DNA from 4 places in the Lysinibacillus sp. NPDC096382 genome. Region 1 is predicted to be linked to each of the others. Evidence: riboswitches for the same ligand, from Rfam matches in the RefSeq annotation. Region 1 holds a riboswitch; each other region holds the start of a gene.
The links. Region 1 has a riboswitch for thiamine pyrophosphate ahead of ACIQZA_RS04380 (ABC transporter substrate-binding protein). Riboswitches for the same ligand answer to the same signal wherever they lie in the genome.
Positions count from the first base shown of each region.

Region 2: linked by a shared signal. The riboswitch ahead of thiM (hydroxyethylthiazole kinase) and the one ahead of ACIQZA_RS04380 (ABC transporter substrate-binding protein) in region 1 are both predicted to bind thiamine pyrophosphate.
Region 3: linked by a shared signal. The riboswitch ahead of tenI (thiazole tautomerase TenI) and the one ahead of ACIQZA_RS04380 (ABC transporter substrate-binding protein) in region 1 are both predicted to bind thiamine pyrophosphate.
Region 4: linked by a shared signal. The riboswitch ahead of thiC (phosphomethylpyrimidine synthase ThiC) and the one ahead of ACIQZA_RS04380 (ABC transporter substrate-binding protein) in region 1 are both predicted to bind thiamine pyrophosphate.

Region 1 covers NZ_JBIWFC010000002.1:125,507-128,712, reverse strand. The annotation lists gene ACIQZA_RS04390 (ABC transporter permease) at 1-741, opposite strand, end outside; gene ACIQZA_RS04385 (thiamine-binding protein) at 741-1,031, opposite strand; gene ACIQZA_RS04380 (ABC transporter substrate-binding protein) at 1,033-2,028, opposite strand; TPP riboswitch at 2,180-2,289, opposite strand; gene ACIQZA_RS04375 (TetR/AcrR family transcriptional regulator) at 2,496-3,104, shown strand.
Region 2 covers NZ_JBIWFC010000004.1:182,880-186,085, forward strand. The annotation lists gene mbcS (acyl-CoA synthetase MbcS) at 1-1,141, opposite strand, end outside; TPP riboswitch at 1,367-1,465, shown strand; gene thiM (hydroxyethylthiazole kinase) at 1,555-2,310, shown strand; gene thiD (bifunctional hydroxymethylpyrimidine kinase/phosphomethylpyrimidine kinase) at 2,310-3,134, shown strand; gene thiE (thiamine phosphate synthase) at 3,124-3,206, shown strand, end outside.
Region 3 covers NZ_JBIWFC010000007.1:203,636-206,841, forward strand. The annotation lists gene ACIQZA_RS12725 (DNA topoisomerase III) at 1-1,133, shown strand, start outside; gene ACIQZA_RS12730 (hypothetical protein) at 1,428-1,760, opposite strand; TPP riboswitch at 1,979-2,084, shown strand; gene tenI (thiazole tautomerase TenI) at 2,084-2,803, shown strand; gene thiO (glycine oxidase ThiO) at 2,804-3,206, shown strand, end outside.
Region 4 covers NZ_JBIWFC010000018.1:13,731-16,936, forward strand. The annotation lists gene thiC (phosphomethylpyrimidine synthase ThiC) at 84-1,862, opposite strand; TPP riboswitch at 1,995-2,109, opposite strand; gene ACIQZA_RS20020 (AEC family transporter) at 2,646-3,206, opposite strand, start outside.

The sequences.
Region 1 (3,206 bases):
TCTCCCCTTCACAACAAGTTTTTCTAATAATCGAATAGCACTAAATAATAGTAAACTTAAAAAAATGATGGCAAAAATCGCTACAAACACGCGATCCGTTCGAAATGATGATTGCGCCAATGTCATATAGACGCCAATCCCCATTTTCGCACCTAACCATTCTGCAATGACAGCTCCCATAACACTATACGTCGCCGCAATCTTAATGCCTGAAAAAATCGACGGGTACGCATATGGCCATTCAAGTTTCCAAAAGGTTTGTGATTTAGTTGCCCCAATCATTTCAAAATAATGTTTCAGCTCAGGTGAGGTTTGACGGAAGCCATCCATTGCCGAAATAACAATCGGGAAAAAGCACACCAGACAAATAATAATGAGCTTTGGCAATAAACCAAAGCCAAACCAAATAATTAAGAGCGGTGCTAGAACGAGCACCGGGACATTTTGTGACATAATAAGAATAGGATAAAATAGCTCCCGCACAAACGTAAAACGATGTAATAGCACAGCAACCGTTAGTCCACACACTATTCCAATGGCAAGGCCTAGAAATGCTAATTGAACAGTCGCTATAGCATGTGGCACAAACGTCTTATACGATTGAAAGCCTTCTTTCAAAATGGCACTTGGTGTAGGCAATAGCCAATGTGGTACGTCTGCAAAACGGACAATAAGTTCCCATATGAATAAGAGGAAGGCGATAAAAATTATCGTCCTTCCTTGTTTGAAAGCCTGCCTCATTACTTGTATTTCTCCGTTAGTGTATTCATTGTAATACCAGATGGCTGATATAAAATTTTCACTTGCGTAATGACATTAATAGCACCAAGCTCAATCATCTTGTCATTCATTTTTTCAATGATTTGTAGTAAAGTCGATAGCTCACCTTCCATTGTCGTTTCTAATGGATGAACTTCATATTTCACCCCTGATGCGTCGATAACCGTAATCGCTGCATCGACAAACGGGATCACATCCTCATATGTTTCAGTTTTCGGGATAATTTGTACACTTATTAATGAGTTTGCCATGTTACTTTGTCTCCTTTTTCGGTAAAAAGTCGTTTGTATATGCTTGTTTTGCGTTAAATTCGCCCTCTAAAACTTTGTTGTCCGCCATCCATTTCGCGTAATTTCCCCAGACAGCTAGCTTTTGCTCGCCCCATTGTGCAGCGTCATCTTGATATTTATCTGCTAGCCATTCCTGACTTTTATGCACAAGGTTTTTATCTAAATCAGGTACTGCTTCTAGTAAAATATTTGCCGCTTCATTAGGGTGTTTTATCGCATATTCATAGCCCTTTGCTGTAGCAGCGACAAATGCTTTTACCGTTTCAGGATTATCTTTAATCATTTTTTCATTTGTAGCAAGTACAGGTGTGTAATAATCTAACTGATCACTATAATCTGTTAAATATAGCATGTTCAGTTTTTCGCCACGCAGTTCTGCTTCTATACCTGTCCATGCATAATAAATCCACGCAAAATCAATATCTTTTTTCATCATTGTGAAGAAATCTATATCGCCTGCATTGACAATATCTAATTTATTAATATCTGCATTTTTTGTTTGCATTAGTGATTGCAGTACTGCCTTTTCAAGTGGCGCCCCCCAGCCACCGTATGTTTTACCTTCAAAATCCTTCGGTGAAGTAATGCCTTTTGATGCAATGGATGCGAAGCCAGAAGTATTATGTTGAATAATCGCCGCGATCGATACTAAAGGTACATCTTGCACACGTGCCTGTGTAATCCCTTCCTGATAACTTACGCCAAACTGAGCCTTGCCAGACGCCACAAGCTGATCTGCTCCCGCTTCGCCTGGTAATATTATATCTACATCTAAGCCCTGTTCCTTAAAGAAGCCAAGTTTTTCCGCTACATATAAACCGGTATGATTTGTGTTCGGTGCCCAATCTAGGACAACCGATACTTTTGTTAATCCTTTAGTATCCTTTTTAGCCTCTTTTTCGCTACAGCCCACTAATGTGAAAAGTGCAGCCATTAGGACCAATAACCATTTTTTCATGCTCAATCCTCCAAGTAAGTAGTGTGAAATGTTCATGAATGAATGTCTTTACCAGAAGAAAGCGTTCACGGTCTGTGTATACAACAAAAGTCTGAAAACAAAAAACGCCCAGGATTCCTCCCAGACGTTTTACAATCAATATCAAAAACTTTCTTTTTGAATAGATGTTCCCTACGCTGGTACGAGCCAAATCAGGTTCAAAGGGTCAGTGTCTATCGGACACAATCTCAGCTGGCAACACCAGCCCCCCTACATTCTTTCCATATGAACTTTTCGTGATTATTATACCCATATCTATCCGGAAATGACAAGGCTCTATTTGCCGAAAGCGCTGCTAATTTAATTTTAAAGCTCCATGCCTTCCTTCAATTCCTTTTGTTGAATAACCGCAATGTCCTTTTCTTTGTAAAAATCATCTTCGGGAGTGCTAGGTAAACATACACAAAACCCTTCAACGGAGAATCTAAATGGAACCTAGACTTACTAATGATGAAAAAAAGAAAAGAAAAAGATTTGCCATTCTAAACGCCGCAATTAAATTATATAGTGAGAATGGTTTTGCAGAGACCAAAGTAGCGGACATAGCAAAGGAAGCAGGAGTTAGTTTTGGCACCGTATTTACGTATTTTAATTCCAAAGAAGAGCTTTATGAATCGGCAATATTGGAGCCCCTGGAGGAAATCAAACCATATTTTATTGAAATAGATGAACACTTTAAAAGTGATCCTCTTGAAGTAATTAAGGAAATGATAGATTGTCATGTGCAACTTTTTGCAACGAGAAGTGAATACCTACGTTTAATTCAACAGGATCTTGCAAGACCTGATCGATTTCCAAAGCTTTTTAAAGAACTAGATGATTTTGTAAAATTATTTATAGACTGTATTTATCCAGTTATTGAAGCTGGGCAAATGCTTGGTTACTTTTATGAAGAATCACCTTCATTAATTGCTGAGTCGTACTTATCCATCTTAAACGGAATGCGTTTAACGTTTATTGATGAATATACAAACATGGTATGGAAGGATATAACGAGACAAGCCCTTAGATTATTCGGACCTATCTCTAATACTTAAACCTTCTCCATCCTACACCCATACTCTATAAAATTAGGAAATTCAATTTTTGATCTACATGGTAAATAGATGATTCCCTTTTTGACACTATTACAGGCCAAG
Region 2 (3,206 bases), on a different contig from region 1:
TCTTAAATAACGCGGGTGATTCACAGTGCACAGCAATATCTCCTACTTCTCCAATTACAGTAGGATTTCCAAAATCATTAATAATTTCAACCATATTACCTGGAGTAGGTCTACCCATTGAGCCCATTCTAGCCTCCATCCCTACCATTGTTCCAACAAGTAATGTATTCTCTGTTTGTCCATAACCATCTCGTACTTGTACATTAAAGACCTCGGAAAATACTTTTATCACTTCACTATTTAAAGGTTCACCGGCTGACACAGCCTGACGTATCGTACTTAAATTAAAGTCTTGCAAATTTTCAAGACCTGCCATAAATCTGTATTCGGTCGGTGTGCAACACAGAATATTAATATTGAATTTCTCAAGCAATGAAAGGTATGTTGCCGCATCGAAGTGACCTTTGTAAACAAATGCTGTCGCACCACTTCCTAATGTAGCAAGGAACGGACTCCATATCCATTTTTGCCAACCTGGTGCTGCGGTAGCCCAAACAATGTCACCTTCTTGTACACCTAACCAATTTGGAGCAGTAGTTCGCAAATGCGCATAACCCCAGCTATGTGTATGAACCGCTGCCTTTGGATTGCCTGTTGTACCACTCGTATATGCTAAAAATGCAATGTCTGTACTCTTAGTCGGTGTAGAACTTATGTAAGTCGTCGGTTGATGTTGCATTTTTTCAAGCAATGGCTGCCAAGGTTCATGTGCATGACCAATGACAAACTGTTGTATTTCTTGTAAACTTCCCACATTATCGAATTGTTCAATATAAGGTTCAAATGCAACAACGCCTTTTGCATTGGCATGATTGATTCGATATTCAATATCCTTAGTTCTTAGCATTTCTGAGCTGGGTATAATGGTTAAGCCTGCCTTTAAGGCAGCAATATAAACGATATACGCTTCAACTGATCTTGGCACCATGACCAAAATAACATCACCTTTTTTTAAACCTTGAGATGTAAATACATGTGCTGCCTGGTTTGCCTTTTCAAGTAAAGCTCGATATGTTAAATATTGAATTTCCTCATCTTCGTTATAAACTAATAATGCATTTTTAGTAGAATCCTGTGCATATTTTTCAATTTCATCTGAAATGTTATACCACTCTGGTGCGATTAAATCTTCTCTTTTCATGGCAAATGCCCCCTTTTGTACGCTCATTATAAAACTCAATTTTTATCATTTTCAATGGAATTCACTCCAATTCATTAAAGTCGTGACAACTATCATGCTCTGCTATATGGCATCAGTCACGTATTGGTACTATCCATTTCGACTTAGCATTAGTGCCGTTTTCGCAATGAAGAAAAAAACTATTGAACACGAATGAATAATATGGTACATTTTGGTCAACTAAAAGCATGATTGCAGGGGGACTCATTTAGAGTTGAGAAGGTAAAACCTGACCCTTTGAACCTGTTAGTTAATACTGACGTAGGGAGCAATTCACATCTATTTACTGATGAAAGGCTCTTTTACGTGTTTTTTTCTACACGAAAAAGAGCCTTTTTTGCACGCTTACGTCCATCCAACAAGGAGGACTAAAAATGTTATTTCATACTATCCGTAAACAAAATCCACTAATTCATTGCATTACTAATTATGTTGTAGCTAATTTCCAAGCAAATGGCTTATTAGCTATAGGCGCTTCACCAGTTATGGCAGATGACAGTCATGAAGTTGAAGAAATGGTCGCAATTGCCTCAGGCTTATTAATAAATATCGGTACCCTTAATGAGCGAATGAAAGAATCAATGTTACTTGCAGGAAAAACAGCAAATGCTCTTGGCATTCCCGTTGTTTTAGATCCTGTTGCTGCAGGTGCAACAACTTACCGGAAACAAACGGTACAACAATTACTCAAGGAAATAAATTTTGCTGCTATTCGTTGTAATGTCGGAGAGCTTGCAGCAATAGCCGATGTAGAATGGCAACAAAAAGGCGTAGATAGTGGTAGTGGTTCAATTTCTTTAGAAGTTGAGGCACAAAAAGTAGCTCAACTTTACAATTGTATTGTTATTGTGACCGGTGAAAAGGATTTTATTACTGATGGCGAACATCAGCAATGGGTTACAGGTGGAAATTCACAAATGACAGAAGTCACTGGAACAGGTTGCTTATTGAGTGCCATTTGTTGTGCTTCCTACCTCGTAGGAAATAAGCCATTTGACCAATTAATAGAAACATTATCGCTTTATAAAAAAGTGGCAGAGCAAGCTGCTTCTTCTACCCCATATATTGGCGATTTTCAAATTGCAGTATTGAACGAACTACACCGCCTCTCCAAGGGTGGTGAACAATGATGCATATTGTAACGACAATTGCTGGCTCTGATAGTGGTGGCGGTGCAGGGATACAGGCTGATTTAAAAACATTCCAGGAATTAAAGGTGTTTGGAACGTCTGTTATTACAGCTTTAACCGCCCAGAATACACTCGGGGTATCGGATGTCTTACCAATTGAAGTTAGTTTTGTCGAAAAACAACTCCAAGCGCTTGTCGAGGATTTTTCAATAAGTGCTATTAAAACCGGAATGCTGTTTTCCTCGGAAATTATTCAATCAATTGCACGGATTTTAACTGAAATAAATAGTCCGCTTATAGTAGATCCTGTCATGATTGCAAAAGGTGGCGAAAGCTTATTACAGCAAGAAGCAATTGAGGCATTACGCAGTTGTTTGCTACCTATAGCAACAGTGGTAACACCGAACATTCCAGAGGCAGAAACCCTTTCTGGAAGGAAAATCAATTCTTTAACAGATATTAAAGAAGCAGCTAAGGTCTTATTACAAATGGGCATTCAATGCGTCATTATTAAAGGCGGTCATTTAGAGGATAAATGTTATGCTACTGATTATGTATTTTTCCAAGATGGTCGGTCATTTTCCATGCAGTCCACTCGTATTGCAACCAAAAATACGCATGGTACAGGCTGTACGTTTTCCGCTGCATTAACTGCTTTTCTTGGTCGTGGACTAACTTTAGAAGATGCGATTGAGGAAGCTAAAAAATTTATTCAATTAGCAATAACTCATGATTTATCTATTGGTAATGGACATGGTCCTACCAATCATTTTGCTTATCAAAACTTGAAGAATTCCTGCGAGGTGATCATTCATGAAACATGACGATCTACAGCTATATTTTATAATGGGTACAAGTAATGTTTTCAAACACGAGCCATTAAACGTTTTAGAGAA
Region 3 (3,206 bases), on a different contig from region 1:
AATACAAAAGTCTTCTTCCGCCACCGACAAGTTCAATTATGAATAATAAAAGATATGTGAATGAAAAAAAAGTAACCGATCATCATGCAATTATTGTTACCGAGCAAATACCAGACGTAGCAAAGCTAAGTACAGAAGAAGAAAAAATTTATGATTTAATTGCAAGACAAGTCATTGCAGCACATTACAACAATGCCATATTTTCTTACACAACGATTCATTCACTTGTTGATAAACGTGCAGAATTCATCTCTAAGGGTAAAGTGCTAATGGAAGAAGGTTGGCGTAAGGTTATTTATCATTCTAAAGATAACTCACCTACAGACAAAGATGAACTGCTCCCCCTATTACATGAAAATGAGCAAGGTATCGTTGCGAAAGCGAACGTAAAAAAAGGTGAAACCCAGCCACCAAATCGTTTTTCTGAAGGAAATTTGATTACCGTAATGAAAACAGCGGGTAAACATTTAGAAGATGCGGAATTAGAAAAGGTCCTATCGAAAACGGAAGGATTAGGTACTGAAGCTACACGCGCTGGAATTATTGGTACATTAAAAGATCGAAACTATATCGAAGTTAAGAAAAACCAAGTCTTCGCAACGGCTAAAGGAATGTTACTCATTGAGGCACTAGGTGAAAGTATCTTAACGTCCCCTTCCATGACAGCCAAATGGGAGCAACGACTATCTGAAATAGGTGAAGGCAACGCTTCTCCTACAGCATTTATGGAACAAGTAAAAAAGCTTGCTGACAAATTGATTTCAGATGCTAACAAGCGTGAAAAGGAATGGGCATTTAATCAAAATGCAGTCGATAAAATCACTGCAAATAATCCGTATAATAAAAAATATAATAAAAGAAAAACAGTTGTTGGGAAATGTATCCTTTGCGAAGGGTCAATCATAGATCATGGCACTTTTTACGGCTGTTCAAATTATAAAACAGCTAATTGTAAATTCTCGGTTTCAAAGAAACTTTTAAGAAAAACTATTTCACAATCGAATATAAAAAAACTCTTGGCAGCTGGTGAAACAGACTTGATAAAAGGATTTCAAAAAGGCGAGAAATCTTTTAATGCCCACCTTATTTGGGATGAAAAAGAACGTAAGATTACTTTTAAATTTCCACAATAACTAACAATTCTACTTTCAACATATCGTTGAATGACCCGACCTTTCTTATAAAATCACTGATTCTCAAAAGCTTTATATATCAGTATCTTGCTGTTTGCTAACTATCTTTAAAAATCATTAAAGGTAAAAGAAAATCTTTAATAATCTTTCTTCGGTCGGTTTTAGTCGGTTAAGTCGGTCTCCTTTTAAACAATATGACCACCCATCACGGAGTGGTCTTTTTCTATTAAACAACCTTATCAATCGCTCTAAGTAGCTCTAAAAATAATGGTGACATCTGAATTAATACATACCCTAATCCAGCGAGAGTCTCTCGGTATTAGCTATCTTTTCAAATAGATCAAGATTATGTTCGCGATAAATGATAAATGCTAATCCATTTCCTCTAAATACAATATTCTTCTCAAGTATAAAGAAGAATACATCAAGATGATCCGAATCAGTTAATTTAATGAGAGCAATTAACATAGAATACTCATCAACGTTGATTAAATTAAGTTCTTCACGATTTTCCGGTATTATTTCATTCCATTCTCTTTCGTAAAATTTATTATACATTGTATCTTTATACAAAGTTTCTGGTACATCATAAGAAGGATAAAATTCAGTTGATCCTAACCATATCATTTCAAAAATTTCTCGAATTTTTCTAATCCTTTAAAAAAAAATAATAATTTCGAGTTTCTTGTTGGAAATCTATACTTTCTAATTTATCAAAGAAAACTTCAACATGACTAAACTTCCCATTAAATGGAACCCCTAGTAATCTATTCACTTTAGTTCTTAATGATTGACATCTTTATGAATAGTGCTAATATTGAAAATAAATCGAATAAAATAAATAACTTATCCGCTAGGGGTGCCTTTGTAAAGGCTGAGATTGAAGTGTGACTTCGGGACTCTATGAACCTGACTTGGTTAACCAGCGTAGGGAAGTGGTATACGGAAATTTGACCTTTTCATCTCCAGCCACTTTCTTTACCAAAAAGAAAGTGGCTTTTTTGCATCCTACATTTGGAAGGCGGATAAGTCTTAAAGAGGTGACCCCAATTAACCTATTATCAAAAGCGATTCATCTCATTTCTAATGGAAAAATGCCAATGGAACAACTAAGTGAAATCTTAGCAGACATCCATCCATATGCCGACGCTATCCATTTGCGTGAAAAACAAATGACGGCAAAAGAATTATATGAAGCAGTCAACCTGCTTTCCCGAGTTGGCGTTCCGTTATCCAAAATAATCATCAATGACCGGGTGGATGTTGCCGTTATTACAGGTGCCAAAGGAGTCCAACTAGCCTATCATAGTTTGGATGCATCTATGATTAAAACCAACTTTCCACAATTGACGGTTGGTTGCTCCATTCACTCGGTCGAAGAAGGAAAAAAGGTTCAACGCTTGGGAGCCGACTATGTGATATATGGTCATATTTTTTCTACCCAATCAAAACCAGGATTGGAACCAAGGGGTTTAGAGGAATTAAAAAAGCTTACTGGTTCACTAGATATTCCTGTTATTGCAATCGGCGGTATTGCTCCTGAAAATACTAAACAGGTGATAAACAGCGGGGCCGACGGTATTGCTATGCTGTCGGGCGTTTTAAACGCCGATGATCCATTAGCTGCAATAAAAGGCTACCAAAAAGAAGTTAAAATGGAGATGTGTTGAGTGAAAAATACATTTGATGTTGCCATTATCGGGGGAGGAATTAATGGCTCTTCCATTGCCTATCAACTTTCTAAACTAGGAAAAAAAGTCGTCATTCTTGAAAAAGGAACTTTGGCCTGCGAAGCCTCCAGTGCAGCAGCAGGTATGCTGGCAGCACAAGCGGAAATTGAACACGACGGTCCATTTTTCCAATTGGCATTAAAAAGCCAGGCGATGTTCCCCTCCATCACCAACGAATTACTAGAATATACGGGGATCGATATCGAATTTGTGAATAAAGGCATGTTAAAAATTGCAGAAACGGAAGAATTAGCTTCAGAGTTAAAAAGTCAGGTATTGTTCCAGCAGAACTGGGATTCCGGCATCCAATGGCTCGATGCAACACAAGTAAGAGAAATGGAGC
Region 4 (3,206 bases), on a different contig from region 1:
CGTTCCGACAGGGCGCTTTTCTGGGGGCGTCCGATGAAACTAATAAGGCTTGTGCCTAATTTGACACAAGCCTGCTTTACTAATTATTGATAAATTTGACTGCCTGCCCGTTTAAATTCCTCTGCTTTCTCCTTCATACCTTTGTGGATTGCTTCAGTCGTATTTAAGTCACTCTCTTTTGCATAATTACGAATATCCTGTGAGATTCTCATACTACAAAACTTAGGTCCACACATTGAACAAAAGTGCGCAGTTTTTGCCCCTTCTGCAGGCAATGTTTCATCATGGTATTCAACTGCACGCTCTGGATCTAACGAAAGATTGAATTGATCGCGCCAGCGGAATTCAAATCGTGCCTTAGATAGCGCATCGTCACGCTGCTGTGCTCCCGGATGCCCTTTCGCTAAATCGGCAGCATGTGCAGCAATTTTATACGTAATAACCCCTACACGAACATCGTCACGATTTGGTAGGCCGAGATGCTCTTTTGGCGTCACATAACATAGCATTGCCGTACCATACCACCCTATCATTGCAGCACCAATAGCCGATGTAATATGGTCGTAACCAGGGGCAATATCTGTTGTCAACGGTCCTAAAGTATAGAAAGGAGCTTCCTTACACACCTCTAACTGTTTATCCATATTTTCTTTAATAAGATGCATTGGTACATGCCCTGGTCCTTCTACCATCACCTGTACATCATGCTCCCAGGCAATTTGCGTTAATTCCCCTAGCGTTTCTAGCTCTGCAAATTGAGCCTCATCATTTGCATCTGCAATAGAACCAGGACGTAAACCATCACCTAAAGAGAAGGCAACATCATAGGTTTTCATAATTTCGCAGATCTCTTCAAAATGAGTATATAAGAAGCTCTCTTGATGGTGATATAAACACCACTGCGCCATAATCGAGCCTCCTCGAGACACTATGCCTGTTACACGATTAGCCGTTAATGGCACATAGCGTAGCAATACCCCTGCATGAATCGTGAAGTAATCAACACCTTGCTCAGCCTGTTCGATTAACGTATCACGATACACCTCCCATGTTAAATCTTCTGCCACTCCATTTACTTTTTCTAGCGCTTGATAAATCGGCACCGTTCCCACTGGCACCGCGGCGTTACGAATAATCCATTCACGTGTCGTATGAATATGCTTACCAGTAGATAAATCCATAATGTTATCAGCACCCCAGCGTGTAGCCCACGTCATTTTTTCTACCTCTTCTGCAATAGAGGATGACACCGCTGAATTTCCAATATTGGCGTTTATTTTTACGTGGAAGTTACGTCCAATAATCATCGGCTCTGCCTCAGGGTGATTAATATTAGATGGCAAAATAGCACGTCCTGCCGCGATCTCTGAGCGCACAAATTCTGGGTCCATATTTTCGCGTATCGCTACAAATTCCATTTCTGGAGTAATAATTCCCTTTCGTGCATAGTGAAGCTGCGTTACATTTTTACCTTTCTTCGCACGCAAAGGCTTTTTGGATAAATACGGAAAAATATTTTCACTTATTCGTGGATCATCAGCTTTGCGGAATCCATTATCTTCTGGCTTGATAGTACGCCCTTCGTATTCTTCAACGTCACCTCGTTTTTTGATCCATGCACTACATAAAGCTGGCAATCCTTTCGTAATGTCCACCTTATACGCAGGATCAGTATACGGGCCGCTCGTATCATAAACACGTACTGGTGCATTTTCCTCTTCACCAAAGCTTCCTGTCGTTGGACTTAGAGCAATTTCACGCATTGGCACTAAAATATCTGGTCGAGAACCTTCTACGTAAACTTTTTTACTTCCTTCAAAACTAGACATAATCGTAATATTCTTGTCGCTAACTGTTGTCATAAACTACTTCGCCCCCTTTTATATTTATACAAGGACCGAATCTAGCTCACCCCAATAAAGACAAAAGCCGAATCCAAAAAATTTTGGATCCGGCTAAGAATGTAAAGGTATAGTTATTGCAAATACATTGAGTGCAATAATGGTTAACTTTCCCACGCTGGTATGAGCCAGATCAGGTCCAAAGGGTCAAGAAACCTCTATGCGTTTCCCTCTCAGCCTGACTCATCAGACTCCCCTAGTTAATGCTATTAAGTTTGATGATAGTGTAGCAGATATTGTTAAGAGATGGAAGCTTCATTTGTTTTTTTTGCTTATCATCAAAAGTTGGCGACAGCAATTGATCAATTATGCCTCGGCATAATTGCATCTGGATTCGGCATTGTGCTTAGGCCTGCATCTATATTAATTCCTTATCGATCCGTGTTCAGCTGATGCTTGGACACCACTGAAAAGTAACTTAAACCCGAATTGTATCTTACAACCTATAGAGATGGGAGACTTCTACTGAAAGAAGTTTAAACGTAAGCCATGCATATAGGTTGATTGGAGTGGAGGCTGGGCGACTCCTCGGGGATCAGCGTCACAGATGAGACCCTGGAGCGAGCAGCGCGAGTGGCTCATCGGACGCCCCCAGGAAGCTCTGCTCTGTGCGAAAGCGAAGCGTCAGCGACAAATGTTTTAACTGTGCGAAAGCGAAGCGTCAGCGACAAAGCGCCCAGCCGGAACGGAAATCAACCTCACGTTTTGACAATAATCTTTTTTATTCCGAATAGCACCAAACTGTTAAGTAAACAACAGTTCCGCCACATAAATCACAATCGTCACTGTAATACAGCTCACAATCGTTGAAAATAAAACTGTTTGTGCAGCAGTTGCCGATTCTACGTCATATTCTAATGCAAGACTAGAACTATTTCGCGATGTCGGGAACGAACTAGCTATAAAAAGTGATTGTGCCACGACACCATCAAGACCAAGCGCAAAAATGATTAGCAATGCAACGGCTGGCCCTATGACTAGTCGTGTAAAACAGCTAATGAATACTATCTTATTGAACATGGATTTAATTTCAAGTTGCGATAGTTGCGTCCCTAAAGTTATTAATGCTACAGCGATAAAGCCATCTGCCACATGGTCTATCGGAATTCTTACAAACTGCGGAATAGCGATAGTAAAATAGTTCATTGCCACACCAATAATAAGTGCATGAATAATGGGCATTTTGAGGAAGTCTTTCACAATAGACATGCCCGATTTTGTTGAAGAAATTAAATTGTACAAGCCGTAAGTATAGGTCGTCATATTTTGAAATATAACGAGAATGACCTGAATCGCTACGCCAAT